4 regions of the Streptomyces sp. NPDC104096 genome follow, and region 3 is predicted to be linked to each of the others. Evidence: riboswitches for the same ligand, from Rfam matches in the RefSeq annotation. Region 3 holds a riboswitch; each other region holds the start of a gene.
The links. Region 3 has a riboswitch for S-adenosylmethionine ahead of ACZ60B_RS21355 (ABC transporter substrate-binding protein). Riboswitches for the same ligand answer to the same signal wherever they lie in the genome.
Positions count from the first base shown of each region.

Region 1 (7,082 bases), on a different contig from region 3:
GATCGCGCTGTAGTGGACGAACACGTCCGCACCACCGTCGACCGCGATGAAGCCGTACCCCTTCTCCGCGTTGAACCACTTGACGGTGCCCTGAGCCATGCCTAACTCCCCTATTACTGGCCCTTGCACAGATCCGCACTTCGCGGATCCGGGTCAGACCTCACCCCCCATGGGACGGGGGCGTGCGCCGGAACGCGTCGACCGCGGCTGAATGTATCTGTCCAACTGCCGTCTGCAACAGGTCAATCGGACGAGAAATCCGGGCACGACGGACCTGCGGAACGCCTGCAATTCGCCGCATTTCAGGGCAAGTTGGGCCAGGCATAGGGAGCGAAAGGCGCAAAAGACCTGCCCACTTTGGCTACTTCTCGTCGCCCGTGCGGCAGGTGGTGAAGGTCGCAAACCCCGGAATCGGGAGCGGGTTCCCCAACTCTACCGCGCTCAATCACACAGAATTGCCCCCTCCGCTTCTCTCGCGGAGGGGGCAATTCGATGAACGCTCGGTAACCGAGGTTACCGAAGGTAATGATCAGCCTCCGGCGACCGCCGGAATGATGGAGACGCCGGCGCCGTCCGGGGTCGCCGTCTCAAGACCCTGCTCGAAGCGGACGTCGTCGTCGTTCACGTACACGTTGACGAACCGGCGCAGCTTGCCCTGGTCGTCCAGGACGCGGGCCGCGATGCCGGTGTGGTTCTTCTCCAGGTCGGAGATGACCTCGGCGAGGGTCGCGCCCTCGGCGCTCACCTCCGCGGCGCCGCCGGTGTAGGTGCGCAGGATGGTGGGGATGCGGACGTTGACGCTCATGATGCGAGGCCAGCCTCTCGGAAGGAGTCCAGGTTCGGGCGGATGGTGGCGGTCAGACCGGTGCCTGCCACCGCGTCGAGGGTCTTCAGGCCGTCACCGGTATTCAGCACGACGGTCGTCAGGCTCGGGTCGAGCAGGCCGCTCTCGATGAGCTTGCGGGTCACGCCCACCGTCACGCCGCCCGCCGTCTCGGCGAAGATCCCCTCGGTCCGCGCCAGCAGCTTGATCGCGTCCACGATCTGCTCGTCCGTCACGTCCTCCACGGCACCGCCCGTGCGGCGCGCGATGTCGAGGACGTACGGCCCGTCGGCCGGGTTGCCGATGGCGAGGGACTTGGCGATGGTGTTCGGCTTCTGGGGCCGTACGACGTCATGGCCGGCCTTGTAGGCCACGGACACCGGCGAGCAGCCCTCCGCCTGGGCGCCGAAGATCTTGTACGGCCGGTCCTCGACGAGGCCGAGCCTGATCAGCTCCTGGAGCCCCTTGTCGATCTTCGTGAGCTGGGAGCCCGAGGCGATCGGGACGACCAGCTGGTCGGGCAGCCGCCAGCCGAGCTGCTCGCAGATCTCGTACGCCAGGGTCTTGGAACCCTCCGCGTAGTACGGCCGCAGGTTGACGTTGACGAAGCCCCAGCCCTCGCCCGCCGGGTCGCCGATCAGCTCGGAGCAGAAACGGTTCACGTCGTCGTAGTTGCCCTCGATGCCGACGAGTTCACCGCCGTAGATCGCGGCCATGACGACCTTGCCCTGCTCCAGGTCGTGCGGGATGAACACACAGGAGCGCAGACCGGCGCGGGCGGCGGCGGCGCCGACGGCACCGGCCAGGTTGCCGGTGGAGGAGCAGGACAGGGTGGTGAAGCCGAAGGCGCGCGCGGCCTCCAGGGCCTGGGCGACGACCCGGTCCTTGAAGGAGTGCGTCGGGTTGCCGGAGTCGTCCTTGACGTACAGCCCGCCGGTGACACCGAGTTCGCGGGCCAGGTTGTCGGCCTTGACGAGCTGGGTCCAGCCGGGGTTGATGTTGGGCTTGTCCGCCACGTCCGCGGGGACGGGCAGCAGCGGCGCGTAGCGCCAGATGTTCGCGGGTCCCGCTTCGATCCGCTTGCGCAGCTCCTCGGTCTCGTACCGCGAGAAGTCGTAGGCGATCTCGAGCGGGCCGAAACACTCCTCGCAGGCGAAGACCGGGCCGAGCGGCACCCGGTGTCCGCACTCGCGGCAGGAGAGCGCCGCGGCGGAGCCCAGATCGACGGGGTTCGTGGTGCTTACAGCAGTCTGCGCAGCCATGGAGGCGAGGCCCTTTCTCCTCATCTTCCTCACGACGCACTTCGCCGTGAGACGGATTTGGCACCTTCCCGAGCCGGGAGCCTCGCGTGCACGAGAAACCGACTGGAGGGTTGCCGGGGCTTCATCGGGCCGTATCCCTCTGCCCCTCTGGATGAGCGGTATGAAGTTTTCAGCGGTCGGCCACCCTGGACATGCGATGGTCATCCGCGTTGTTCAAGACTGTAACCGAAGGCCCCGACAGTTGAGAGAGTCGTCCGAACCGCGAGATGCCCGTGACCGTCGACCGCTGTCGCGGCGGGCACTCCCACCCGCCGCGAGCACGCAGAACGCAGAAGGAGCCGCCGCTGTGCTGGAAGAAGTCGAGCGCTGGCTGAGCACCCGCTCCTGGTCCGTCAACGACCGCCCGCTCCACAAGATCCTCGCCGCGAAACGCGCCCGGGGCCAGTCGGTCTCCGTCGTCCTGCCCGCGCTCAACGAGGAGGAGACGGTCGGCGACATCGTCGCCGTGATCCGGCACGACCTGATGCAGCAGGTCCCGCTCGTCGACGAGATCGTCGTCGTCGACTCGGGATCCACCGACCGCACCTCGGCGGTGGCCGCGGCCGCGGGCGCCCGGGTCGTCCACCGCGACGCCATCCTGCCCCGCATCCCGGCCGTGCCCGGCAAGGGCGAGGTGCTGTGGCGGTCCCTGCTGGTCACCGGCGGGGACATCGTCTGCTTCGTCGACGCCGACCTCAGGGAGTTCTCCTCCGACTTCGTCTCCGGCATCGTGGGCCCGCTGCTCACCGATCCGGACGTCGACCTGGTCAAGGCCATGTACGACCGCCCGCTCGGCGGGGCGGCCGGCCAGGGCGGCCGGGTCACCGAGCTGATGGCCCGCCCGCTGCTGAACATGCACTGGCCGCAGCTGGCCGGCTTCGTACAGCCGCTCGGCGGCGAGTACGCGGCCCGGCGCTCCCTGCTGGAACAGCTGCCCTTCCCGGTCGGGTACGGGGTGGAGCTGGGCATGCTGGTCGACTCGCTGCACCTGGTGGGCCTCGACGCGCTCGCCCAGGTGGACGTCGGGGTGCGCAAGCACCGCCACCAGGACGGACAGGCACTGGGCCGGATGGCCGCCGCCATCTACCGCACCGCGCAGCTGCGGATGGCCCGCGGGCATCTGATCCGGCCCTCCCTCACCCAGTTCGAGCGGGGCCGGGACGGCTTCGAGCCGCGCACCTACTCCGTGGACACGGAGGAGCGGCCGCCGATGGCCGAGATCGCCGAGTACGCGTCACGCAAGGTGGCCTGACGGATGCGTGTGGTGATGTTCTCCAGGGGGCCGTATACAAATGGTTCCGGACTGTCGCGGGCCTTCCGTACGTTTGAGCGTTTCCGGGCCGGGCTAGGTTGAGGCGTATGGCTTCCACGCACGCTGCTGAGGTGCTGGTCGCGTCCAACCGCGGCCCGGTTTCGTACGAGGTGCGCGAGGACGGCTCGCTGCACGCCCGCAGGGGCGGCGGCGGGCTGGTCTCGGGCCTGTCGGCCATCGGGCCCGACACCGGGGCGCTGTGGGTGTGCTCCACCCTGTCCGACGACGACCGCGAGGCGGTGCGGCGCGGCACGGGCGAGCCGGGCGTGCGGATGCTGGACATCCCGGCCGACGTGCACGCCGACGCCTACAACGGCATCGCCAACTCGGTGCTCTGGTTCGTCCACCACATGCTGTACCAGACCCCGCTGGAGCCGGTCTTCGACGCGGAGTTCCGGCGTCGGTGGGCGTCGTACGAGAGGTACAACCGCGCGTTCGCCGAGGCGCTCGCCGAGGAGGCGGCCGAGGGGGCGACGGCGGTCGTCCAGGACTACCACCTGACGCTGGTGCCGGGCATGCTCCGCGAACTCCGCCCCGACCTGCGCATCGGCCATTTCTCGCACACCCCGTGGGCGCCGGCGGACTACTTCCGGATGCTGCCGGACGACATCCGCGAGCAGATCGTGCGGGGCATGCTCGGCGCGGACCGGCTGGGCTTCCTCACCCACCGGTGGGCGGGCGCCTTCATGGACTGCGCCGGCGAGGTGGACCGTGAGCGGATCCGCCCGGCCCGGACGGACGACGGGCCGTTCGGGACGATCGGGCACACACCGCCCGGCGGCGGCGCGCCGCGCACCACGGCGATCGGCGTGCACGGCCTCGGCGCCGACGCCGACTTCCTGCGCGAGCGCGCCCACCGGGCCGACGTCGGCGAGCGGATGGCGGCGCTGCGGGCGGAGATCGGCGAGGGCCGCAGGTCGGTCGTGCGGGTGGACCGGACCGAGCTGTCGAAGAACATCGTGCGCGGTCTGCTGGCGTACCGGCAGCTGCTCGACGACCACCCCGAGTGGCGGGAGCGGGTCGTGCACGTCGCCTTCGCCTACCCCTCCCGGCAGGACCTCGCCGTCTACCGTGAGTACACCGCCGAGGTGCGGCGGCTCGCCGACGAGATCAACGCCGGGTACGGGACGCCGGGCTGGACGCCGGTCGTGCTGCACGTGAAGGACGACTTCGCGCGCTCGCTGGCCGCGTACCGGCTGGCCGACGTGGCCCTGGTGAACCCGATCCGGGACGGCATGAACCTGGTCGCCAAGGAGGTGCCGGTCGTCTCCGACGAGGGGTGCGCGCTGGTGCTGTCGCGGGAGGCGGGGGCGTACGAGGAGCTGGGCGAGGACGCGATCACCGTCAATCCGTACGACGTGACCGGGACGGCGCGGGCGCTGCACGAGGCGCTGGTGATGCCGGTGCACGAGCGGGCGGAGCGCACGAAGCGGCTGGCCGCCGCGGCGACCGCGCTGCCGCCGGCCCAGTGGTTCCTGGACCAGTTGAACGCCCTGCGCGGGTGAGAGCCCTGCGCGGGTGAGAGTCCTGTGCGGCTGAGAGTCCTGTGCGGCTGAAGGCCGACCGTCCCGGGCGGCCGGCCTCGCCGGGTGGTCAGCCGAGCCGGGCCGCCAGGGCGCGCAGCAGGTCCACGACCCCCTCGGGGCCGTCGACCACCAGGTCCGACCGTTCCCGCAGGGCCGCCACCTCGTCGCTTCCGCTGCACACCAGGAGGCCGGGGACGCCCTCGGAGCGGAGTTTGTCGACGGCGGCGAAGGCGGGGAGGTCGCCGAGGTCGTCACCGGCGTAGAGGACGGCCCCGGCGCCGATCTCGCGGACGTACTCCGTGAGGGCGACGCCCTTGTCCATGCCCGGCGGCCGCAGTTCGAGGACCATGCGGCCGGGCTCGACGATCAGGCCGTGGCGGGCGGCGAGCCGGGCGAGGGGGGCGCGCAGCGCCTCGAAGGCGGCCTGCGGGTCCTCGGCCCGGCGGGTGTGGACGGCGAGCGCCCGGCCCTTCTCCTCGATCCAGGTGCCCTGCCAGGCCCCGATCGAGTCGAGGAAGCCCGGCAGTTCGGCCCGTACGGCCGCGACGCCGGGGTGCGGCGGCGGGGCGATGACGGCGCCGGTGCCGGCCTCCCAGCGTTCGGCGCCGTAGTGACCGAGCACGACAAGGTGGTCCAGGCCCGGCACCGACTCGAAGCCGCCGTGCCGTACGGCCACCGCGGGGGGCCGGCCGGTGACGACGGCGACCGCCGCCACCTTCGGCGCGAGGGCGGCGAGCGCGGGCACCGCGTCCGGGTGGGCACGGGCCTGCTCGGGGTCCGCCACGATCGGCGCGAGCGTGCCGTCGAAGTCGAGCCCGATCACCGAGCGCTCCGGGCGGGCGAGGATGGCGTCCAGCGCGTCGCGGCCCGCCGGGGTCGTGGGGGTCGGCAGGGGCCGTGCGGGGTGCGGGGGGTGCGTGTCATGGCTGCCCATACGGCGACCCTATCCGCGGGGCGGCGGCCGTACTCCTGACTCGTCGGACGCGGGGACGACGGGCCGGTCCCCGCTCACCGTTCGGCCCGACGGGACTCCCGCACCCGTCTCAGCCGGTTCACCGTGACCGGGTCCTCGGCGAGGGCCCGCGCGTCGTCGAGGAGGGCGTTGAGGAGCTGGTAGTAGCGGACGGGCGCCAGGCCGAGCTCCTCTCGGATGGCGCGCTCCTTCGCGCCGGGGCCGGCGAAGCCCCGGCGCTCCAGGGCGAGGATGTCCCGTTCGCGGCGGCCGAGGGCGGCACCGCGGTCCTGGTCGTCGTCCATGACGGCACCGTAACCGTTCCCGGCGGCGGAGCGGGAGTGCGGCGAGACCTGGCCCGGGGCGCACCGCGATCGTCCCGGGCCGGCCCGTCGGGCGCGCCGCGCCGCGCTTTGTCCCGACTGCGCCGCTCTTCGCCCCGACCGCGTCGGCCGCTCGCCCGTTTGTCGAATAAAGGTCTATACCGCGCAAGTGGACTAGACCTCTCCCGGGTCCACGGGCCACACTGTCTCCGTGAGACATGTCATCGCCCTCGACGTGGGCGGCACCGGGATGAAGGCCGCTCTGGTCGGGGCGGACACCACACCGTCCGAAGAAGCGTCGTCCGGACCCCCCGTGCTGCTGCACCAGGCGCGCCGGGCGACCGGCCGCGAGCACGGCCCCGACGCGGTCGTCGACGGCATCCTCGATTTCGCCGCGGAGCTGCGCGCCCACGGCGAGCGGCTCTTCGGCGAGCCCGCGGCCGCCGCCGGCGTCGCCGTCCCCGGCATCGTCGACGAGCGGCAGGGCATCGCCGCCTACGCGGCCAACCTCGGCTGGCGCGACGTGCCCCTGCGCGACCTGCTCGCCGAGCGGCTCGGCGGCATCCCCGTCGCCCTCGGGCACGATGTGCGCACCGGCGGCCTGGCCGAGGGCCGGACCGGCGCGGGCCGGGGCGCCGACCGCTTCCTGTTCGTCGCGCTCGGCACCGGCATCGCGGGCGCCATCGGCCTCGACGGCCGGGTGGAGGCGGGCGCCCACGGCTTCGCGGGCGAGATCGGCCATGTCGTCGTACGGCCCGGCGGGATCCCCTGCCCCTGCGGCCAGGTCGGCTGCCTGGAGCGCTACGCGTCCGCGTCGGCGGTCAGCGAGGCGTGGGCCGCCGCCT
Region 1 covers NZ_JBVJMD010000021.1:106,652-113,733, reverse strand. The annotation lists gene ACZ60B_RS22365 (cold-shock protein) at 1-99, opposite strand, end outside; gene ACZ60B_RS22360 (MoaD/ThiS family protein) at 530-805, opposite strand; gene thrC (threonine synthase) at 802-2,085, opposite strand; SAM riboswitch class I at 2,103-2,243, opposite strand; gene ACZ60B_RS22350 (glucosyl-3-phosphoglycerate synthase) at 2,432-3,376, shown strand; gene ACZ60B_RS22345 (alpha,alpha-trehalose-phosphate synthase (UDP-forming)) at 3,484-4,941, shown strand; gene otsB (trehalose-phosphatase) at 5,030-5,896, opposite strand; gene ACZ60B_RS22335 (DUF3263 domain-containing protein) at 5,971-6,219, opposite strand; gene ACZ60B_RS22330 (ROK family protein) at 6,449-7,082, shown strand, end outside.
Region 1: linked by a shared signal. The riboswitch ahead of thrC (threonine synthase) and the one ahead of ACZ60B_RS21355 (ABC transporter substrate-binding protein) in region 3 are both predicted to bind S-adenosylmethionine.

Region 2 (7,082 bases), on a different contig from region 3:
CGAAGACACAGGTGACCTCGGCGCCGGTCTGCGCGGCGAGCTGCGAGAGCTGCCCGAGCAGCCGCAGCCGCTGCTTCTCCAGCGGCATCTGGGGATAGCCGGTCTTGGTGACGTTGTAGCCGTCGACGACCAGGTGCGCCTGCGGCAGCGCGAGCAACTGGTCGAGGATCGCCGGGTCGTTCTCGGACAGCGCGCGGTTGGCGATGTCCTTCGGGGTCATCCGGCCGGGCTCGACCGCGTCCACGGTCTCCGCGGGCCGCACCGACACCGGCGGCAGCGCCAGCTCCCGGCGCAGCCCCTGGGCCGCGTCGAGCACGGTGTCCAGCAGCAGCCGCACCCGCATGTCCTCGACGCTGCGCCCCTCGCGGGCCGCCTTGCGGGTGGCCTCCAGGGCCGCCTCCGCCTCGCCCAGGCGCGCCTTCAGCCGCCGGGACTCGCTCTCGGCGGCGGACACCTGCGCCTGCGCCTCGGCCCGCGCGGTCTCGGTCTCGCCGTGCACCTTGCGCAGCGCCGCCTCGCCGCGCTTGACGTCGCTGAGGGCCGAACGCAGCTTGCGGTGCAGCGACTCCGCCTCCCGCTTCGAGGCGTCCAGCTCGGCCCGCAGCCGCTCGGTCTCGGTCCGGCCCTGCTCACGGGCCCGGTCGAGCTCCTCGCGCAGCCGTTCCAGCTCGGCCCGGCTCTCCTCGTCGGCCCGCTCGGCGTCCGCGCGCAGCGCCTCCTCGCCGGCCGCGGCCACCAGCTTCACCCAGCCGGCCGGCCGCAGCACATAGGCCGCCGCGGCCACGTCCAAGGGGTCCGCGGCCGGGGGCGGCGAACCGGACTCGAGGGCACCGGCCAGTTCGGGCTGCGCCTCCCTGAGCTTCTCGCCGATGCGCTGCCGGAAGAGCGCGTCGGTCTCCAGCGCCGCGGCCATGGCGTTGCCCGCGAACTTGGCCCGACGATTCGGGGCGAACCGGGCGTACTGCCGCAACTGAGCGGGCAGTTCGGCCAGGACCAGCCCGCCGAAGCCGTCCGAGACGATCTGCACGACCCGGCGCCGCACCCCGTCGGGCAGCGGACGGTCGAGCACCTCGGCGGCGCCGTCGCCCGGCCCCCCGCCTGCGGTCTCCACCATCCGTCACACCCCAATATCCGTGCGGGGCCGCTCCCGTCAGGAGCCGGCGCCCGGCCTGTCCACGAGTTCCACCTGGTCGACGGCGTTGCACCAGCGGCAACGCACCGACTCGATCGTCTCACTGACCACCTCGCGCTCCTCCACGCTGGGCTGACCGGCGAGGTCGAGATGGACGTACTCCACCACCTTCGACGAACGGGTCACGTCGAAACGCGTGAGGTTGCCGCAGAGGGTGCAGCGCCACCGCGTCGAGGCGGTCGGCAGGGGAACCGTCATCAGGGCTGTTCGCCTTCCTTCTGTCCATTGTCCGTGATGCACCGGGCTCTCCCCGGAACATGTGGCTCGTAACCCTACGGCCTGGCGGGTACTCGCCGCCCACCCATCCACGGCGGCGAGGCGGTCTGTGCCGATGCGTCCCCGTACGTCATGCTCTGTGTTCATGATCAGCGACTGGAACGGAACCACGGGCGGCACGATCCGGAAGCCGTCGGCGCCCGTGACGTACGGGCTGATCGCCCTGTGCTGTCTGGTCTTCCTGATCGGCCCGGCCTCCGGCTTCAATCCCGGGTACGGCACCGGCGCCGCGCTGTCGGCCGCCCAGCGGGCCTACTTCCGCCACTGGGGCGTGGTCCCCGCCGAACTGTTCCGGGACGCCACGGGGCAGGTCCTGACCCCGGCCAGCGCCCTGTTCGTCCACGGCAGCTGGGTCCACCTCCTCGGCAACATGCTCTTCCTCTACGTCTTCGGGGCGATGACCGAGGAACGGATGGGCCGAGTGGAGTTCACCCTCTTCTACGTCGGCTGCGGCTACCTGGCGCTGCTCGGCTACGCGGCCGCCAACGCCGGCTCCGAACAGTCGCTGGTCGGCGCCTCCGGGGCGATCTCCGCGGTCCTCGGCGCGTTCCTGTACCTGTTCCCCCGGGCGCGGGTGACCAGCCTCCTGCCGTTCCTGTTCTTCCTGCCGCTGCGCTTCCCGGCATGGGTCGTGCTGCCCTTCTGGGCGGCCCTGCAGTGGGTGGCGGCGGGCCGGGCCACCCAGGGCCCCGGCGTGGCCTACCTCGCCCACCTGGTGGGCTTCGGCGCGGGCTTCGCATACGCGTGGCTGCGGTTCGGCCGCAGCCGCGGCCCGGCCCGGCAGGTCAGGCCCGCCACGGGCGACGGCGGCTGACCGGCCCGACCGGCCGCCGCGGCCTTGGTGGGTCCGGGATCACGTCATAGAGTGAGGGCCCCGGCCGAGAGAGAGAACCAACCGTGATCACCGCGATCGTCCTTATCAAGACCAGCGTGGACCGGATCCCCGAGATCGCGGAATCGATCGCCGCGCTGGACTCCGTCAGCGAGGTCTTCTCCGTCACGGGCACCTACGACCTGATCGCGATGGTGCGGGTGGTCCGCCACGAGGACCTGGCGGAGGTCATCCCGGGCCGGATCAGCAAGATCCCCGGCGTCGAGGGCACGGACACGCACGTCGCGTTCCGCACCTACTCCCAGCACGACCTGGAGGCGGCGTTCGCGATCGGTCTCGACAGCTGAGCCCCTCCCCCGCGGACCGGTGAGGGCCGGGCGCGCGGTTCCCCGCGCCCCTCGATCGCGCCTGCCCGCAGGCGGCCTCAGGGGCGCGGGGACCGCGCGACCGGCCACGACGGCGCCGCGCAACGGGCCCGGTCAGACCGCGGGCACGCAGCGGCCGTCCTCGGTCCGGTAGCGCCACTTCGCGCCGTCCCTGACCAGTTCCCGCACCGCGGTCACGAAGCGCTCCACGTGCTCGTCCGGCGTGCCCGCGCCGAAGCTCACCCGGATGGCGTTGAGGGACTTCTCGCCCGGCGCCGCCTCGGGCGCGCCGCACTCGCCCTGGCTGCCCGGGTCGCTGCCCAGCAGGGTGCGCACCAGCGGGTGGGCGCAGAAGAGGCCGTCGCGGACGCCGATCCCGTACTCGGCGGAGAGGGCGGCCGCGAAGTGGGAGCTGTTCCAGCCCTCCACCACGAAGGAGATCACCCCGACCCGCGGGGCGTCGTCGCCGAAGAGGGAGAGGACCCGCACCTCGGGCACCTCGGCGAGGCCCGCCCGGACGGTGTCGATCAGGTGCAGCTCACGGGCGACGAGCGTGTCGAAGCCCGCCTCGGTGAGGGCCTTGCAGGCGGAGGCGATGGAGTAGGCGCCGATCACGTTCGGCGAGCCGGCCTCGTGACGGGCGGCGCTGTCGTGCCACTCCACGTCCACTCCCCCGTCCGCGCGCCGGGTGACCCGTCGGCTCGCGCCGCCGCCGGCCAGGTACGGCTCGGCCTCGCGCAGCCAGTCGGCGCGGCCGGCCAGGACCCCGGAGCCGAACGGCGCGTACAGCTTGTGGCCGGAGAAGGCGACCCAGTCGACGTCGAGGTCGCGGACCGAGACCGGGTGGTGCGGGGCCAGCTGGGCGGCGTCCAGGACGATCCGGGCGCCGTGCGCGTGGGCCGCCGCCGCCAGCTCGCGGACCGGCCACAGCTCGCCCGTGACGTTCGAGGCACCGGTGACGCAGACCAGGGCCGGGCCGTACGGGTCGCGGTCGGCCAGGGCGCGTTCCAGGGTCTCGACGGCCTGTTGCGGGGTGCGCGGGGCGTCGAGGTAGGTGACCCGGGCGTCCTGCCAGGGCAGCAGCGAGGCGTGGTGCTCGGTCTCGAACACGAAGACCTCGCAGCCGGCCGGGAGCGCGGCCGCCAGCAGGTTGAGGGAGTCGGTGGTGGACCGGGTGAAGACCACCTGGTCGCCGGTGCGGCAGTCGAGGAACTCCGCGACCGTCCGGCGGGCGTTCTCGAAGAGGTCCGTGGACAGCTGCGAGAGGTAGCCGGCGCCGCGGTGGACGCTGCCGTAGTACGGGGCGTACGCCGCCACGTCGTCCCAGACGCGCTGGAGGGCGGGGGCGCTGGCCGCGTAGTCGAGCGCGGCATAGGTGACTTCGCCGCCCGTGACGAGCGGAACGGTGACATCACGGCCCAGAACGGCCAGCGGGGCACAAACGGTCTGGGCGGAGGCAGCGGTGGAGACGGACATGGGGAACTCCCGTGAGCGGCAAGGCGGAATCACCACGCGAGCACACGGGCTCGAGCGCGGAGAAAGGAGAATGGGGTGTGCGGAGGCGGGGCTCTACGCCCTAGCGCATTCGCTTGCTCACGGGTGGCTCCCTCGATGACCAGGACCCCTGGTGCTGGGCTCGTTCAGGAGCCGTCGAGGGGTCCGCGCTTGCCGTAGACCTCGCTGCCTACGACCTGGTCCTCACCCGGGGCACCCCGCCACGGACGGAGGGTTGCCGGACAGTCGGCCGGGGCCTCATGACTGTCACTCATGACCTGTTCGTCATCCTGCCACACGGCCTGTGAAGCGCAAGGCGCGGTCCGCATCCTGGACCGCGCCTCGCCCCGCTCCCCGGGCCGGGCCCCGCGCCGCCTCGCCCGGCCGCGCCGCACGCGGCCGGGGAGGGAGGATCAGGCGTTGCTGACGGCCACCCAGCGCTCCAGCGTCCGCCGGGCCGCGCCGGAGTCGATCGACTCCGCCGCCCGGTCCATGCCGGCGCGCAGCTGCTCGGCCAGCGTCCCGGAGCCCGGCCGCAGCGCCACCAGCGCCGCCGCGGAGTTCAGCAGCACGGCGTCCCGCACCGGGCCGCCCTCGCCGTTCAGCAGCCGCCGCGCCACATCCGCGTTGTACGAGGCGTCGGCACCGCGCAGCGCCTCCACCGGCACCGGTTCGATGCCGACGTCCCTCGGGTCGAAGGCCTCCTCCGTCACCCGGCCCCCCCGTACGACCCACACCCGCGAGGTGGCGGTCGTGGTCAGCTCGTCCAGGCCGTCGTCGCCGCGGAACACCAGCGAGGAGTTGCCGCGCTCGGCGAAGACACCCGCGATGATCGGCGCCACCCGGGCGTCGGCGACGCCGACCGCCTGCGCGCGCACCTTCGCCGGATTGGTCAGCGGGCCCAGGAAGTTGAACACCGTCCGGATGCCCAACTGGCCACGGGCGGCCGCCACATGGCGCAGGGCCGGGTGGAACTTCACCGCGAAGCAGAAGGTGATCCCGGCCTCCTCGGCGACCTCCGCCACCCGCTTCGGGGTCAGTTCGAGGTTGACCCCGAGCTTCTCCAGGACGTCCGAGGCGCCCGACGCCGACGAGGCGGCCCGGTTGCCGTGCTTGACGACCTTGGCGCCGGTGCCCGCGATGACGATCGAGGACATCGTGGAGATGTTCACCGTCTTCGCGCCGTCGCCGCCGGTGCCCACGATGTCGACGGTGTCGCCCGGCACCTGGATCACATTGGCGTGCGCGTACATCGCCTCGACCAGACCCGTGATCTCCTGGACGGTCTCGCCCTTGGCCCGCAGTGCCACCGCGAACCCGGCGATCTGCGCGTCGGTGGCCTCGCCGCGCATGATCCGGTCCATCGCCCAGGCGGTGCTCGCGGCGCTCTGGTCGCGGCCCTCCAGCAGACCGTTCAGTACCGCGGGCCAGGAACGGCCCGCCGCGGTGTCGCCTCCAGCGGGGGTCACAGCGCTCATCAGCCGCTCCTGGTTCGTAGACACGTACAGACTCGACTACAGCCTATCCAGCGCCGGACACGGCGAAGGACCCCGTCCGAAGACCGGACGGGGTCCTTGTGTGCGCGTGGCGAGCGCAGCGATCAGTGGTGGCCGTGGCCGCTCGTGATCTCCTTGTACTCGTCGACAGTCGGCTTCTCGATCTGGCTGTCCTCGTCGAAGTACGCCTTGCTGATCTTGGCGCGCAGCTTCTGCGAGCCCTTCAGCTTGCGCTCGACACCGTTCTCGTCGACCGTCGGGCCGAGTTCGAGCGGCTGGTACTGCTCGTGCGCGGTGAGGGTGTGCAGCTGCTCCTGGCTGAGCGGCTCGTGGATCTCGATGAACTCACCGTGCGGCAGGCGCTTGATGGTGCCGGTCTCGCGACCGTGCAGCACCTTGTCCCGGTCCCGGCGCTGGAGGCCGAGGCAGATCCGCTTGGTGACGATGAACGCGATGACCGGTCCGACGAAGAAGAAGATCCGGACGAACCAGGTGATCGAGTTGATCGACAGGTGGAAGTGGGTGGCCCACAGGTCGTTGCCACCGCCGACCAGCGTGATCATGTACATCGTGACCCAGGCGGTGCCCAGGGCCGTACGGGTCGGCGCGTTGCGCGGGCGGTCCAGGATGTGGTGCTCGCGCTTGTCGCCGGTGATCCAGGACTCGATGAACGGGTACAGCGCGAGCGCGGCGAGCACGACACCGAAGAGGACCAGCGGGATGAACACGCCCAGGACCAGCGTGTGGCCCCAGATGTTGATCTCCCAGCCCGGCATGTAGCGGATCAGACCCTCGGCGAAGCCCATGTACCAGTCGGGCTGGGCGCCGGTCGACACCTGGTCCGGACGGTAGGGGCCGATGGCCCAGATCGGGTTGATCTGCGCGATCGCCGCGATGGCCGCGATGGCACCGAAGACCAGGAAGAAGAAGCCTCCGGCCTTGGCCATGTAGACCGGCAGCAGCGGCATGCCGACGACGTTCTTGTTGCTCTTGCCGGGGCCCGCGAACTGCGTGTGCTTGTGGTAGAAGACCAGGATCAGGTGGCCCACGACCAGGCCGAGCATGATGCCCGGCAGCAACAGGATGTGGATCGAGTAGAACCGCGCCACGAAGTCGTGGCCCGGGAACTCCCCGCCGAAGAGGAAGAACGAGATGTACGTGCCGACGATCGGCATGGACAGGATCGCGCCCTCGGTGAAGCGGACACCGGTGCCGGAGAGCAGGTCGTCCGGGAGCGAGTAACCGGTGAAGCCGGTGAACATGCCCAGGACGAACAGCAGGAAGCCGAACAGCCAGTTGATCTCACGCGGCTTGCGGAACGCGCCGGTGAAGAACACGCGCATCATGTGCACGAACATGCCGGCGAGGAAGATCAGCGCCGCCCAGTGGTGGATCTGCCGGATGAGCAGACCACCGCGCACCTCGAA
Region 2 covers NZ_JBVJMD010000005.1:34,845-41,926, reverse strand. The annotation lists gene ACZ60B_RS07770 (NYN domain-containing protein) at 1-1,114, opposite strand, end outside; gene ACZ60B_RS07765 (hypothetical protein) at 1,151-1,390, opposite strand; gene ACZ60B_RS07760 (rhomboid family intramembrane serine protease) at 1,554-2,282, shown strand; gene ACZ60B_RS07755 (Lrp/AsnC family transcriptional regulator) at 2,366-2,647, shown strand; gene ACZ60B_RS07750 (aminotransferase class V-fold PLP-dependent enzyme) at 2,780-4,141, opposite strand; SAM riboswitch class IV at 4,322-4,438, opposite strand; gene trpD (anthranilate phosphoribosyltransferase) at 4,573-5,637, opposite strand; gene qcrB (cytochrome bc1 complex cytochrome b subunit) at 5,760-7,082, opposite strand, start outside.
Region 2: linked by a shared signal. The riboswitch ahead of ACZ60B_RS07750 (aminotransferase class V-fold PLP-dependent enzyme) and the one ahead of ACZ60B_RS21355 (ABC transporter substrate-binding protein) in region 3 are both predicted to bind S-adenosylmethionine.

Region 3 (7,082 bases):
CGACGGCCAGCGAGCGCAGATAGTCCAGGTACTGGGTGAGCAACGGCCGGTCGTAGCCGGCCTGGTGCAGTTTTGCGTGGAGCTGGTCGGGGGTGAGGCGGTCGCCGAAGGCCGCGCTGATCGGGTCTCCGGTGAGCCGCATCAGGAAGAAGACCAGGCTGACGAGGATCAGGACGGTGGGGATGATGAGGAGGAAGCGGATCACCAGGTAGCGGGCGAATCCGTGACCGGCGGCGCTGTGGGCCGGGGTGCCGACAGCGCCGATGGTCTGCTGCGTCGGAGTGCTCACTTCGTCGCGAGTCCCGCCCAGCGGAACTGGTACGTGGCGTCCAGCTCGTCGGGCACGCCGCTGATGTCGCTGCGGGTGACGATGGCGGTGGAGCCCTGGAGCAGCGGCAGCAGCGGTACCTGGGCGGCGGCCTTGTCCTGCGCCTGCTGGATCAGCGTGGTGCGCTTGGCCGTGTCCGTCTCCGTCTCCTCCTTCTCGACCAGGGCGCGGACGGCGGGGTCGTCGTATCCGTTGGCGACCCAGCTGTTGGCCGAGTAGAAGGGCGAGAGGTAGTTGTCCGCGTCGAGGTAGTCGGCGTACCAGCCGAGCTGGTAGAGCGGGTAGAGGTGCTTGACGCGGTCCTTGCCGTACTGGGTCCACTCGGTGGACTGAAGGTTCACCTTGAACAGTCCGGTGGCCTCCAGCTGGGTCTTGACCAGCGCGTACTCGTCGGCCGACGAGGAGCCGTAGTGGTCGCTGTTGTACTGGAGGTCGAGCGTCACCGGGGCCTTGACCCGCGCCGCCTTCAGCCGGGCCGCCGCCGCGGCCTTGTCGGGGCCGCCCTTCTTGTCGCCGTAGCGCGACGTGAAGGAGGGGGTGGCGCCGGTCAGGCCGTCGGGGACGGAGGTGTAGAGCGGCTGGTAGGTGTTCTTGTAGACCTGCTGGGCGAGTTGGGAGCGGTCGACGGAGTCGGCGACGGCCTGGCGGACGGCGAGGGCCTTCTTCGGGTCGGCGTCCTTCGTCCTGGTGCCGTAGGGCTGGGTGGCGAAGTCGAAGACGAGGTAGCGGATGCCGTTGCCGGCACCGGTGTGGACCTTGACGCCCTTCTGCTTGGCGAGGTCGTCCAGGTCGGTGATGGTGAGGGTGCGGTAGACGGCGTCGAGGGCGCCCTGCTGGACGTCGAGCTTCAGGTTGCCGGCGTCGGCGTAGTACTTCAGCTGGACGTTCTTGGTCTTCGGCGTGCCCAGCTGCCCCTTGTAGCGCGCGTTGGCGGTGAACGACACCAGGGAGTTCTTGTCGTAGTCGGTGACGCCGTACGGCCCGCTCCACGGCTTGGCGGCGACGACGGACTTGTCGTCGAGGATCTTGTCCGCGGGGAAGACCTGCTCGTCCACGATGTAGCCCGCGGCCGTCGACAGGACCTTCGGGAAGAGGGTGTCGTTGGCCGACTTGAGGGTGAAGATGACGGTGGCAGGGTCCGGGGCAGCGACCGAGGCGAGGTTGTACAGCAGCGACGAAGGACCGTTCTGGTCGGCGATCTTCAGGTCCCGGTCGAAGCTGAACTTGACGTCCGAGGAGGTGAGTTCGTGGCCGTTGGCGAACTCGAGGCCCTTCTGGAGCGTGACCGTGTACTCCTTCGGCCCGGTCTGCTCGATCCCGGTGGCGAGGTCGGGTGAGACGTCCGCGGAGCCGTTCTTCTGGCTGAGCAGGGCCGCGTAGACCTCGCTCTCGACGGTGCCGGAGCCCGCGTCCCAGGAGCCGGCCGGGTCGATGCTGGTGACCTGGTCGGTGGTGCCGATGGTGAGGGCCTCGGCGGAGCTGGTGGTCTCGCCGTCCTTGCTGCTGGTGCAGCCGGTCAGCGCCACCAGGAACGCCGTGCCGAGGGAGATCGCGCCGAGACCGGACCGCAGGGGTCTGTTCGGTGTCGGGCCGTTGTGCAGTGCCATCAGGGGTCTCTGTTTCCGCAGCAGGGATGCGTGAGGCAGCCGTCGGCGCAGTCCTGCGCCGACGGCGGGCCGAATCACGTCAGAACGGGGGTGGGGTGTCACACGGTCAGGCCGGCGGGTCTACCGGCCCGGAACACGGCGAGGCGGCCGGCCGGAACACGGCCGGGCGGGCAGGCTCCGGGCCCGGAAAGGGCGGTTTCAGGCCTTACACAGACAGCTGGAGACCAGCAGCAGGTCGACATGGCGCCGGGAGCACAGCATCAAGGGCGTCGCCATGCCGTCCTCCCTGGTTCCGGCCCGCTGCGGGGCTGTGATGAGCGCACTTGCAGAAGGATGAGATCCGCCGAGCCTTCACCTGGGGCACCCCACTGCGTCGAGGGTTGCCGTCCGGCCAGCCAGGGCTTGATCACCGGAACTCGTAGCTCGGGCACACCGTAGAGCGGCTGTTCTTCCGGCGTCAAGACGCGCCGGGAAGGCGGCGACGCGGAGCGAACAGCAGGCACATAAAGGTGGATTGAGGCCTGACGCCTCGGCGGTGCGCTCCGGTCCCGTCCAGTGGACGCATGGTGGACGCCCTTGTCGGTGGTGTGCTTATATCCGGCCATGGAAACCACTGGCACGGCACACATGGTGCTGCTCGACCCGTTCTGGGTGAGCCGCCGCGCCGACCAGTTCGACGAGATCTGTTGCTGACCTCCGTCCCACGGCTCGTGACCTGGGCTCCGTTGTCGTACGGAGCCTGACCGGAGCGGGAACGGCGAGAGTCCGACCGCCGCACCGGATGAGGCCGCGGTTCCGCCGTGCCTGAGGGCGATCTCGCGAAGCCTTTCAGCCGGTTGAAGCAGCGCTCGTCGATGTGACGCGGAGGGTGGACCGGCCGGCCGTATGCCGGTCGTCGGCCTCCGTGGCCTCCTCGGGCGTGGCGGTTTCGTCTGCCGTCCGGTCTTCGCACCCGGCTGAACGAGTGGACCCCGTACGTCCTGAGCTGGATCGCGTACGTCCTGAGCTGGACCACGTGGTCCTGAGCAGAGTCGTCCGGTCCACCGCCTTCCCCTGCGTCCCCACGGCGCACCGACGATCTCCTTCCCCCACGCCACCACCTCCTCCCGAGCGACAAGGAACGGCCATGTCTACCCACGTCACCCGACGTAGCCTGATTCGCGGCATCACAGCGGCGACTGCTGTCGCCACTCTCGCCACCGGGCTCACCGCCTGTGGCGGGGACAGCGCCGCCGCCACCAAGACGGACGACGCCGTCTCCGGGAGTGTGACCATCGGTCAGCTCTCGCACGGCGCCGCCAAGGAGACCACGCTCAAGGTGTCCGAGGTCAAGTCGATCAGCGCCGAGCTGCCCGCGGCCGTCCGCAAGAGCGGCAAGCTGGTGATCGGCCACGGCGCTCTGCCCTCCGGCTCCGCCCCGCTCGAGTTCGTGGGTGACGACCAGAAGACCCTCACCGGATCCGAGACCGACATCGGCCGACTGGTCGCCGCGGTCCTGGGTCTCGAGCCGCAGAGCGAGAACTTCACCTGGGACAATCTCTTCATCGGCGTCGACAGCGGCAAGGTGGACGTGGCCTTCTCCAACGTCACCGACACCGAGGAACGCAAGACGAAGTACGAGTTCGCCTCCTACCGGCAGGACAACCTCGCGTTCGAGGTGCTGAAGACCAGCAAGTGGAGGTTCGACGGCAACTACCGGAACCTGGCGGGCAAGACGGTCGAGGTCGGGTCGGGCACCAACCAGGAGCGCATCCTCCTCGAGTGGCAGAAGAAGTTGCAGAGCGAGGGCAAGACGCTCACCGTCAAGCACTACCCGGACAACAACGGCGTCTACCAGGCGCTCAACAGCGGCAGGATCGACGCGCACTTCGGCCCCAACCCGACCATCTCCTACCACGTCACCCAGACCGCGAAGACGCCCGCGCCCACGGCCAACGCGGGCACGTTCTCCGGCGCCGGCGCGTCGCTCCAGGGCCTGATCGCGGCCACCTCGAAAAAGGGCAGCGGTCTCGCCGAGCCGATCGCCGACGCGATCAACTACCTGATCGAGAACGGTCAGTACGCCCAGTGGCTGGCCGCCTGGAACCTCTCCAACGAGGCCGTCGCCAAGTCCGAGGTGAACCCGCCCGGACTGCCGCTCGACAACTCCTGACATGACGGTGGTACGGCATGGGGGACGCGGGTGTCCGGGCGAGGTCAGGACCGGCGCGAGGAACGCCGCGGTGATCGCGGACGCCGCCGGGCCCGTCGGCACGGCCCGGCCGCGGTGATCACTCCGGCGGACTCGTCCGCGTCCACCGGCAGCGGTCCGGCGCCGTTCGCCAGGAGCCGCCGGACGGCGATCGCCGGCGCTCTGACCGCCGCGTTCGGCGGCTTCGCGGGCTTCAACCTGCTGCTCGGCGCGATGCCCGCGTACGCCGTCCGCTCCGGCACCGGACCGTCCGGCGCCGGAGCGCTCACCGCCACCATGATGGCGGCCACCCTGGTGGTCCAGCCCATCACGCCATGGCTGTTCGCACGGCTCGGGCGGCGGTGCTCGCTCGCCCTGAGCGGTGCGCTGCTCGGACTGCCGTGCCTGGTGCTGCCTGCTGCCTCCACGCCGGCGGCCCTGACCGGTCTGACAGCGGTACGCGGGCTGGGCTTCGGCGTGTTCGTCGTCGCCGGTGTCACCCTCACCGCCGAACTGTTCCCGTCCGGCAGCCGGGGGAGGGCGATCGGCTGGTACGGCGCTGTGGTCGGTGTCGCCGGCGTCCTGGGCGCTCCGCTGGGCGTCGCCCTGGCCCGGCGGGAGGCGTACCCGCTCGTCTTCGCCCTGGCGGCGGGCACGGCCGCACTGGTCCTGGCCGGTTCCTTCGGCTTGCCCCGTGCCGCCCGGTCCGCCCGCCCTGCCGAACCCCGCTCCGGCCGTCCGCGGACCGTGCGCGGAACCTGGCGGTCGCTGCGCCCCATGACCGGCCCACTCCTGGTGGAGACGGCCTCCACCACGGCGTACGGCGTCCTGTTCACCTTCCTGCCGCTGACCGCGTCGGCCGCGCCCCGGGCGCTGCTGGCCGCGCAGGCCGCCGCCGTGCTCTCCCGGCTCGGCGTCGGATGGCTCATCGACCGCCACGGAGGCCGTCAGGTGCTGCTGCCCGCCGCTCTGGTCACGGCGCTCGGCACGGCTGCGGGCGCGGCCTCTGACGAGCCGGCACTTCTGCTGACCGGTGCCGCCCTGTTCGGGGCGGGCTTCGGCGCCGTCCAGAACGCCACCCTGGTCCTCGCCCTGCGGGCGGCCGGTGACCGTCCCGGCGGCCTCGGAGCGGCCGGGGCCGCGTGGAACATCGCCTTCGACGGCGGTACCGGAATCGGCTCGCTCGCGGGTGGCCCCCTGCTCGCCGTCGGCGGCCCGTGCGCCCTCTATCCGGCGACGGCGGCCGTCCTTGCCGTATTCCTCCTCCTGGACCTGCGCACAGCGCGCCGAACGGATTCGAGGAATTGCGGGTCGTCGGGGAATGAATGACAGGCCGCCGCTCATCGGCCACGCGCATTACCGAAAGCCCGCTACAACTACGCACCGCTGTTGTGGAGTTGCTAGTGTTGGGACATGCGGATCGGTGTGAACGTCCCCAACTTCGGCCCGGGTGCGAACCCGGACAACCTGGCCCGCTGGGCCAGAACCACGGAGGGTCTCGGTTACGACCTGCTGATGCTTTCCGACCATGTGGCGATCACGCCGGATGTCGCCAGACAATATCCCGCCCCATTTTACGAACCTGTCACAACTCTCGCCTGGCTGGCCGGAATCACCAGCAGGATCGGCCTGGGGACGACGGTTCTCATCACGCCCTACCGGCACCCTCTGCTGGTCGCCCGAATGGCCGCCAACCTGCAACAACTCAGCGGCGGACGGCTGATTCTCGGTGTCGGTGTCGGCTGGGCACGCGAAGAGTTCGAGGCGCTGGGCGTCCCGTTCGAACGCCGCGGGGCGCTGACCGACGAACACCTGCACACCATAAGGGCCGCATGGGAGAACGAAGCGGACTATGGCTGCGGACAGATTCCGATCTGGGTCGGCGGCAACAGTGACGCCGCAATTCGGAGGGCCGTACGTCTCGGTGCTCCGTGGCATCCGCTGAGGTTCACGATGCCTTGGTTCAGGGATGCCTTGGACCGCCTCAAGCACAGTGCTGCCGAGGCCGGCCGGCCGGTGCCGGAATTGGCGCCGCGCATCTATCTGAAGGTCACGCAAAAACCGATCGACGACCCCGACCGCCGGGCCGGCGAGGGCACCCTCGAGCAGATTCTCGAGGACATCGAGGAGTTGCGCCGCGCCGGTGCCGAGACCGTGCTCCTCGACCCTTATCACGGGGACCCGGACGAGACCCTGCGGCCCGAAGCGGCGTGGCAGGCACTGGCCACCCTGGCCGCGCACCGCCCGTAGCCGACACGATCCAAGAGACGGAGTGAACAGTGGCCCTCCACGACCACGACCTTCCCGAGAGCGGCAGCGACCGCGCCACCACCGTCGGCGAGACCGACCTGCCCTATCTGCGCCGCTGCATCGAGCTGGCGGCCGAGGCGGTGGAGGCCGGTGACTGGCCGTTCGGGTCCGTGCTCGTCGACGCGGACGGCAAGATCCTTGCCGAGGACCGCAACCGTGAGACCAGCACGGGCGATCCGACCCGGCATCCGGAATTCGAACTCGCCCGCTGGGCCGCGACCCGTCTGTCGGCCGAGGAACGGGCCACGGCGACCGTGTACACCTCGGGTGAGCACTGCCCGATGTGCGCGGCCGCACACGGGTGGGCCGGACTGGGCCGTATCGTGTACGCGAGCTCGTCCCAGCAGGCCCGGGACTGGAAGGCCGAGTGGGGTGTACCCATCACCTCGCCCCTGAGCCCGCTGTCCGTCCAGGACGTTCTGCCCGGTGCCGTGGTGGCGGGTCCGGTCGCTGAACTCGCGGAGCAGGTGCGTCAGTTGCAGTGGCGCTTCCGCAACGGCGACAGCGCGGGCGACTGACGGCGGCACGACCAGCGGCACGACCGGCGGAACACACGGCGGTGCGTACCGCGGCACGACCGGCGGAACGTACGACAGGGCCTGGCAGCGACATCGCTGCCAGGCCCCGCTCGTTGCCTCCGTGCGCGGCGTCAGACCATGAACTGGTC
Region 3 covers NZ_JBVJMD010000020.1:45,573-52,654, reverse strand. The annotation lists gene ACZ60B_RS21360 (ABC transporter permease) at 1-289, opposite strand, end outside; gene ACZ60B_RS21355 (ABC transporter substrate-binding protein) at 286-1,935, opposite strand; SAM riboswitch class IV at 2,250-2,359, opposite strand; gene ACZ60B_RS21350 (transporter substrate-binding domain-containing protein) at 3,062-4,087, shown strand; gene ACZ60B_RS21345 (MFS transporter) at 4,118-5,434, shown strand; gene ACZ60B_RS21340 (LLM class flavin-dependent oxidoreductase) at 5,519-6,355, shown strand; gene ACZ60B_RS21335 (nucleoside deaminase) at 6,385-6,933, shown strand; gene ACZ60B_RS21330 (cupin domain-containing protein) at 7,065-7,082, opposite strand, start outside.

Region 4 (7,082 bases), on a different contig from region 3:
ATGAACCACTCGGCGGGCAGCGGCTTGACGATCGTCCGGTCGGCGGCGCGGGCGGGCTGTACGGCACCGAGCGCGGTCGCGGAGGCGGTCGCGGTGAGGAGGGTGAGCAGCCGACGGCGGGTGACGCCGTCGGCTCTGGCCTCACCTGCGAGCCACTGGCGCAGTCTGCGGCGGTCGTACTCGGTTTCGTGGTGTCGGTCGGCCGGGGTGGGTGAAGGCATGGCGGGTCCTCGTCATGACGGGGCGGGACGAACGAGAGGGCACGGCGCGAGTCGGCGCGGGCAGCCCCCGGACGGGCCGATGTACGCCCGACCGGCTTGTCCTGGAAGGAGGTTGGCGGCAGCGCGGGATCAGCCGGTCGTCCGACACAGCGCGGCGGCCACGCGGACGAGGTCCACGGCGCGACGGCGGGTCAGCGGCTCCGACAACGGCATGGCGGGATGTAAGCACGCGGGGCGGAAGGCGTCAACGGAGCCGTCGGGCCGGTGAACCGCACGTCCTGGCGGGTCCGTCGGCGTGGCTGCCGCGCCCCGCACCCGACCGGCGGGCCGGGCGGCGGCGCCTCACACGAATGACATACAGCCGTCACACACGACAGGAATGCGGGCTCACCGACCACCCGTTCCATTGACATGACTGTTGGCGTAGCACTCAACGCATCCGATGCGCAGAACCAGGTCGACGCCAGTGTGCGACTGGCCGAGGAGGCCGCGTCCGCCGGGCTGCGGTCCGTGTGGTTCGGCCAGAGTTTCGGCGCGGACTCACCCCAGCTCGCCGCGATCGTCGGGCGCGCGGTACCGGAACTACAGGTGGGCACCTCCGCGATCCCCGTCTTCGGCCGGCACCCCCTGCCGGTCTCCAGTCAGGCCCAGACCGCCCAGGCCGCCACCCACGGCCGCTACCACCTCGGACTGGCCCTGGGCACGAAACTGCTGACGGAGACCGGCTTCGGCCTGCCGTTCCGGCGGCCCATCGCCCGGCTGCGCGAATTCCTCACCGCACTGCGCCAGTTGACCGAGACCGGCACGGCCGACTTCCACGGCGAGCTGCTCACCGCCACCACCCCGATCCCCGCGCGCGTACCGGGCGCGGAGTCCGGTGTCCCGTTGCTCGTCGCCGCGATGGGCCCGCAGGCGCTGCGGGTCAGCGGCGAGCTGGCGGACGGGATCCTGCCCTACCTCGCGGGACCGCGCGCCCTCTCGGAACACATCGTGCCCGCCCTGACCGCCGCGGCCGATGCCGCCGGACGGCCCGCGCCCCGGGTCGTGGCGCTGGTGCCCGGCGTGGTCACGGCCGACGTCGACGCGGTGCGCGCGAAGGTCACCGAGGACCTCGCGTTCTACGAACAGGTCCCGTCCTACGCCCGGGTCATCGAGCTCTCCGGCGGCCGTCGCGCCGCGGACCTGGCCGTGATCGGCGACGAGAAGACGGTCGAGGCCGAGGTACGGCGCTACCGCGACGCCGGCGCGACCGAGGTCGTGTTCTCGGGCACCGAGATCGCGGGAGCGGCGGACCGGCGCCGTACCTGGGCACTCCTCGGCGAACTGGCCGCCTGAGCCCGTCGGATCCACCGGACCCACAGAGCCCCCGCATCCCCGTCCCTGCATCCCCGCATCCCCGCACGAGGGCGAACCCCCGTACACCGAAGGAGATTTGATGACCACCGAGGCGACCACGGCAGACCTGCGTGCCTTCACCGAACAGTGGCTGGAGTGGTACCGCGAACAAGAGGCCCGGCTCTCCGGCCCGCACGGGTTCCTGGCGATCACCGGCCTGCACTGGCTCGACGACCGGCCGCAGCGTTTCACCGACGCGCCCGGCACCTGGCACACCGGCCCCGACGGGGTCGTCGTCACGCTCGACGACGGTGAGGAACTGGTCGTCGACGGGAAGCCGGTGAGCGGTGAGCACCGCTTCGGCGTACTGCCCGAACGCGGTGGCGTCGACGCGGTCTGGAAGGACGCCGTCATCGAGGTCGCCAAGCGGGGCGGTCATGACATCGTGCGCCCCCGGCACCCGGACGCGCCGCTGCGCACGGCCTTCACCGGGACACCGGCCTACGCCCCCGACCCGCGCTGGACCGTGACGGGCCGTTACGTCCCCTTCGACGAGCCGCGGCCCACCACCGTGGGCGCCGTGGTCGAGGGCCTGGAGCACGTGTACGACGCGCCCGGCAGGATCGAGTTCGAGCTGGACGGGCACCGACTGTCGCTCACCGCGTTCCCCGGGGCCGGTCAGGGCCGGTTGACCGTGCTGTTCACCGACGCGACCGCCGGGGTCACCACCTACACAGCGAGCCGGACCCTGTCCGTCGAACGGCCCGCCGCCGACGGCACGGTCGTCCTGGACTTCAACCGGGCCACGAACCTGCCGTGCGCCTACACGGACCTGGCCACCTGCCCGCTGCCGCCGGCGGAGAACCGGCTGAAGGTGGCGATCGAGGCGGGCCAGAAGATCCCGCGCGAGCGCGGCGGTTCCTGAACCATGACCTTCCGGGCGTGACCGCGGCCGTCCCCACGTCGCCGCGGGAGCGTCCGGTCGCGGCATTGACGTACGTCGGAACCGCTCCGTACGATCAAGAACGGCATTGAGTGTCAGCGTCAAGCCCTGGCTCGCTGACCGGCAACCCTCCCGCGCGGCGGGGTGCTCCAGGTGAAAGCCCGGCGGGATCAGCGACGATCCCCGCAAGCGCGTGGCCCTGTGTTCAGGGCCGACGAGGTGGAGGACCGTGATGCGACGCGATGGTGGCCCTGCCGCCTCCTCCCTGGTCGCCATGGTGTTCTCCCGGCTGGCGCGCCGACGCCACATCGATCTGAAGCGCTCGACCAGCTGCCTCTGTCAGGCCTGACGGCCCTTCCCGCGGCCGGGCTTCGGCGACCTTCCTCGCCGACGGTCGACATCCGTCACACCCATCAGCGGTCGATATCCCCCGTTTCCTGCTGATCTTCCTGATCTTCCTGATCCGCTTTCCGCCCAGCCCCTGTCCGCAGGGCACTTCCCCGTCATCGGCATCGCGCCGACCGGGACCGCGCGCCTGTGCGCGGTCGTGCCTCGTGCGGTGCTCCATGCCGGGCGACGCATAGAGGAGAACCTCTCGTGAGAGCACTACCGGATTTCAGAACTCCCCGATGGGCAACGCTCACCGCCCTGCTCACCACCGGCGTGCTGCTGACCGCCTGCGGGTCGGGCACCGACGGCTCCGGCACAGGAGGCGGCAAGCCGCGGTCCGGCGGCACCCTGACCTTCGCCGTGGGTTCGGACGCCGGCTGCGTGGATCCCCAGCAGGTCGGCAGCAACGACACGATCTACTCGGTGCGCCAGATCGTGGACTCCCTGACGGACCAGGATCCCAGTACCGGCAAGATCGTGCCGTGGCTGGCGAAGAGCTGGGACATCAGCGCCGACTCGACCGCCTTCACCTTCCATCTGCGCTCCGGTGTCACCTTCAGCGACGGGTCCCCGCTGACCGCCCAGGTGGTCAAGGACAACTTCGACGCGGTGCCGAAGCTCGGTGTCCTGGGGACTCTGGCCGAGGGCTATCTGAGCGGTGTCGAAAGCACCACGGTGGTCGACCCGCTCACCGTCAAGGTCACCTTCCAACAGCCCAACGCCCAGTTCCTGCAAGCGACTTCCACACATTCGCTGGGGATCGAGTCCTCGGCGAGCGTGACGAAGTCACCGCAGCAGAAGTGCAGTGACGGGGTGATCGGGTCCGGACCGTTCGTGCTGAAACAGTACGTGCAGAACCAGTCGGTCACCCTGACCAGACGCCCTGGCTACGCCTGGGGATCCTCGCGGTGGAACAAGCGGGGCGAGGCGTATCTGGACCGGGTGGTGTTCAAGGTCGTACCGGAGGCGGGCGTACGCGCCGGCAGTCTCCGGTCCGGTCAGGTGGACGCCATCGGCAGCGTGGGCCGGGCCGACGAGGCGGCGCTCAAGGGCGGCCAGGTCGCCCTCCAGCGGCGGGCCAACCCCGGCATCGTCTTCGGACTCGCCCTCAACAACGCGCGGCCGGTCCTGAAGGACATCAGGGTCCGCCGGGCGATCCTGTCCGCCGTCGACCGGAAGCAGATCGCCGACACCGTCTTCCCCACCGGCACCCGGGCGGCCACCAGCGTCCTCGCACACACCACGCCCGACTACACCGACCTCGCCCCGGATCTCGCCTTCGACGCGGCCAAGGCGAAGTCCCTGCTGGAAGAGGCCGGTTGGCAGGTGGGTGGCGACGGCATCCGCGTCAAGGACGGGCGGAAGCTGAGCCTGACCATCGACTGGGTTCCCAACGCGGCCACGAACCAGCCCGCGTTGGAGCTGATACAGCAGCAACTGAAGTCCGTCGGCGTCCAGGTGACCCTCCGGCAGCTCCAGCTCACCCAGTTGTCGCCGATACAGCAGTCGGGCGAATACGACGTGATCTGGAGCAACATCACCCGCGCCGACCCCGACATCCTGCGCAGCACCTTCTCCACGAAGCTGGCCAACTTCTACCGCGTACCGGCAGGCAGCCTGGACACGGCGCTGTCCGCACAGGCCGCGACCAGCGACCCGGCCGAGCGCAGCCGGCTGGTGGCCCAGGCACAACAGTCGATCGTGCGCGACGCCTACAACGTGCCGGTGGTGGAGCTGCAGACCCAGCTGGGCGTGTCCACGAAGGTGCACGACCTCGCCTTCGACGCCTCCAGCCGGATCCAGCTGCACGACACCTGGATCGGCTGACCCCGTGCGCGGCTATGTGCTCAAACGGCTCGCGCAGGCGGTCGGGGTGCTGTGGGCGGCGTACACCGTGTCGTTCCTGGTGCTGGACTACCTGCCGGGCGACCCGGTCACGGCGATGGCCGGTGCCGGAATGGACTCGGGGCAGGTCGATCCCCGGCAGATCGCCGCGCTGCGGCACGAGTACGGCTTCGACAAGCCGGTGCTCGCGCAGTACGCCGAGTATCTCGGCCGGGCGGTGCGCGGGGACTTCGGCGACTCGGTCGGCACCGGCCGACCGGTCGCCTCGACCCTGGCCGACGCTCTGCCACAGACCCTCCAACTGACCGCGACAGCGCTGCTGTTCGCGGTGGTCCTCGGCGGCGGACTGGCGGTGGCCGCGACGTACACCACGCGGCGTCGGCTGCGGCAGCTGCTGCTGTCGCTGCCGCCGCTGGGGGTGTCGGTCCCGACGTTCTGGGTGGGGCTGCTGCTCGTCGAGGTGTTCTCCTTCCGTCTGCGCTGGTTCCCCGCGTTCGGCAACGACGGGCCGAGCGGGTTGGTGCTGCCGGCGCTGACGCTGGCGGTCCCGACCGGCGCCCAGATCGCGCAGGTGCTGGCCAAGAGCCTGCTCACCGCGCTCGACCAGGCGTATGTGGAGACCGCCCGCGCCAAGGGCGCGGGCCGGTGGCGGGTCCATCTGCGGCACGCGCTGCGCAACGCCTCCCTGCCTGCGCTGACGGTCGTCGGCCTGCTGGTGGGGCAGCTGATCGCCGGTTCGGTCGTCGTCGAGACGGTGTTCTCCCGTGACGGCCTGGGCCGGGTGACCGCGGCGGCTGTCACGGCCCAGGACATCCCGGTGGTCCAGGGGGTGGTGGCGTTCGGCGCGCTGGTCTTCGTGACGGCGAACCTGGTCGTCGACCTGGTCTATCCGCTGCTCGACCCACGGATCGTGATGACCTCCCCGGGCGGAAGGGCGCGTGTCGTATGAGCCAGAGCCAGAGCCTGAGTCAGAGCCTTGTCGAGGCTCCCGCCGAGGCCGCGTCCGGCCTCGCCCGGCCGGTCGGTGCGTCGTCCGTTCCCGAACCGGGGCGTCGCCTCGACGTACGGCGGATGCTGCGGTTCCTGGTGCTCCGGCCCGGTCTGCTGCTGTCGGTCGGCGTGCTGGTGCTGGTGGTGGCGGCCTCGTTCCGGCCGCGGCTGTTCACCTCGCGGGACCCGCTGAAGGGGGTGCCGACGCAGAACTTCCGCGGCCCGAGCGGTGCGCACTGGTTCGGCACGGACGAGCTGGGGCGCGATGTGTTCGCCCGGGTGGTGCACGGCGCCCAGCTGTCCCTGAAGGCGACGCTGATCGCGGTGCTGGTGGCCTTCGTGGTGGGCGGGCTGCTCGGTGTGGTCGCCGGGTTCGTCGGCCGTTGGGTGGACGACGTGCTGATGCGTTTCGTCGACGTCCTGCTGTCCATCCCCGCGCTGTTCCTGTCGCTGGCCCTGGTGACCGCGCTGGGATACGGGACGGTGAAGGTGGCCGTCGCGGTCGGCATCGCCAGTGTCGCCTCCTTCGCCCGCGTCGCGCGCGCCGAGGTGCTCCGGGTGCGTCAGGCGGTGTTCGTCGAGGCGTCCCGCTCCTGTGGGGCCCGCTGGTACTCGGTGCTGGGCCGGCATGTGCTGCCCAATGCCGCGGGCCCGGTGATCGTCCTGGCCACCCTCGACTTCGGCGCCTCCATCCTGGCGGTGTCGGCGCTGAGCTTCCTCGGCTACGGCGCTCCCCCGCCCGCGCCGGAGTGGGGCACGTTGATCTCCGAGGGCCGCAACTACCTGGCCAACGCCTGGTGGCTGACCGCGCTGCCCGGTCTGGCGATCGCCGCGACCGTACTGGCCACCAACCGCGTCGCGAGGGCGCTGGACGGCGAATGGTCCCGCCGGCGATGACCGACCGACGAGAGAACGATGAGAGCGATGAGAGCGGTGAGGGCAGTGCGAACAGTGCGAGCGCCGAAAGCGGTGCGGACGTGACCGCACCACTGCTGGAGATCCGCGGCCTGTCCGTCTCGTACCGCACTCGCGGCGGCACCGTGGCGGCCGTCCGGGGCGTGGACCTCGACGTATGGCCGGGACAGGTGACGGCGGTGGTCGGCGGGTCGGGCTCCGGCAAGAGCACGACCGCGCACGCCATCACCAGGCTCCTGCCGGACAGCGGCAGCATCGACGCGGGCACGGTCCGGTTCGGCCGGCACGACCTGACCACGCTGTCGGAGGCGGAGCTGCGCACCGTGCGCGGGGCGCGGATCGGCCTCGTACCCCAGGACCCGACCGTGTCGCTCAACCCGGTCAAACGGATCGGCGAGCAGGTCGCCGAGGTGCTGCGCATCCACGGGCTCGCGAGCCGCCGC
Region 4 covers NZ_JBVJMD010000059.1:6,086-13,167, reverse strand. The annotation lists gene ACZ60B_RS36080 (sulfite oxidase) at 1-221, opposite strand, end outside; gene ACZ60B_RS36075 (LLM class F420-dependent oxidoreductase) at 633-1,556, shown strand; gene ACZ60B_RS36070 (DUF1684 domain-containing protein) at 1,657-2,481, shown strand; SAM riboswitch class IV at 2,584-2,697, shown strand; gene ACZ60B_RS36065 (putative leader peptide) at 2,732-2,848, shown strand; gene ACZ60B_RS36060 (ABC transporter substrate-binding protein) at 3,097-4,716, shown strand; gene ACZ60B_RS36055 (ABC transporter permease) at 4,721-5,683, shown strand; gene ACZ60B_RS36050 (ABC transporter permease) at 5,680-6,621, shown strand; gene ACZ60B_RS36045 (dipeptide ABC transporter ATP-binding protein) at 6,603-7,082, shown strand, end outside.
Region 4: linked by a shared signal. The riboswitch ahead of ACZ60B_RS36065 (putative leader peptide) and the one ahead of ACZ60B_RS21355 (ABC transporter substrate-binding protein) in region 3 are both predicted to bind S-adenosylmethionine.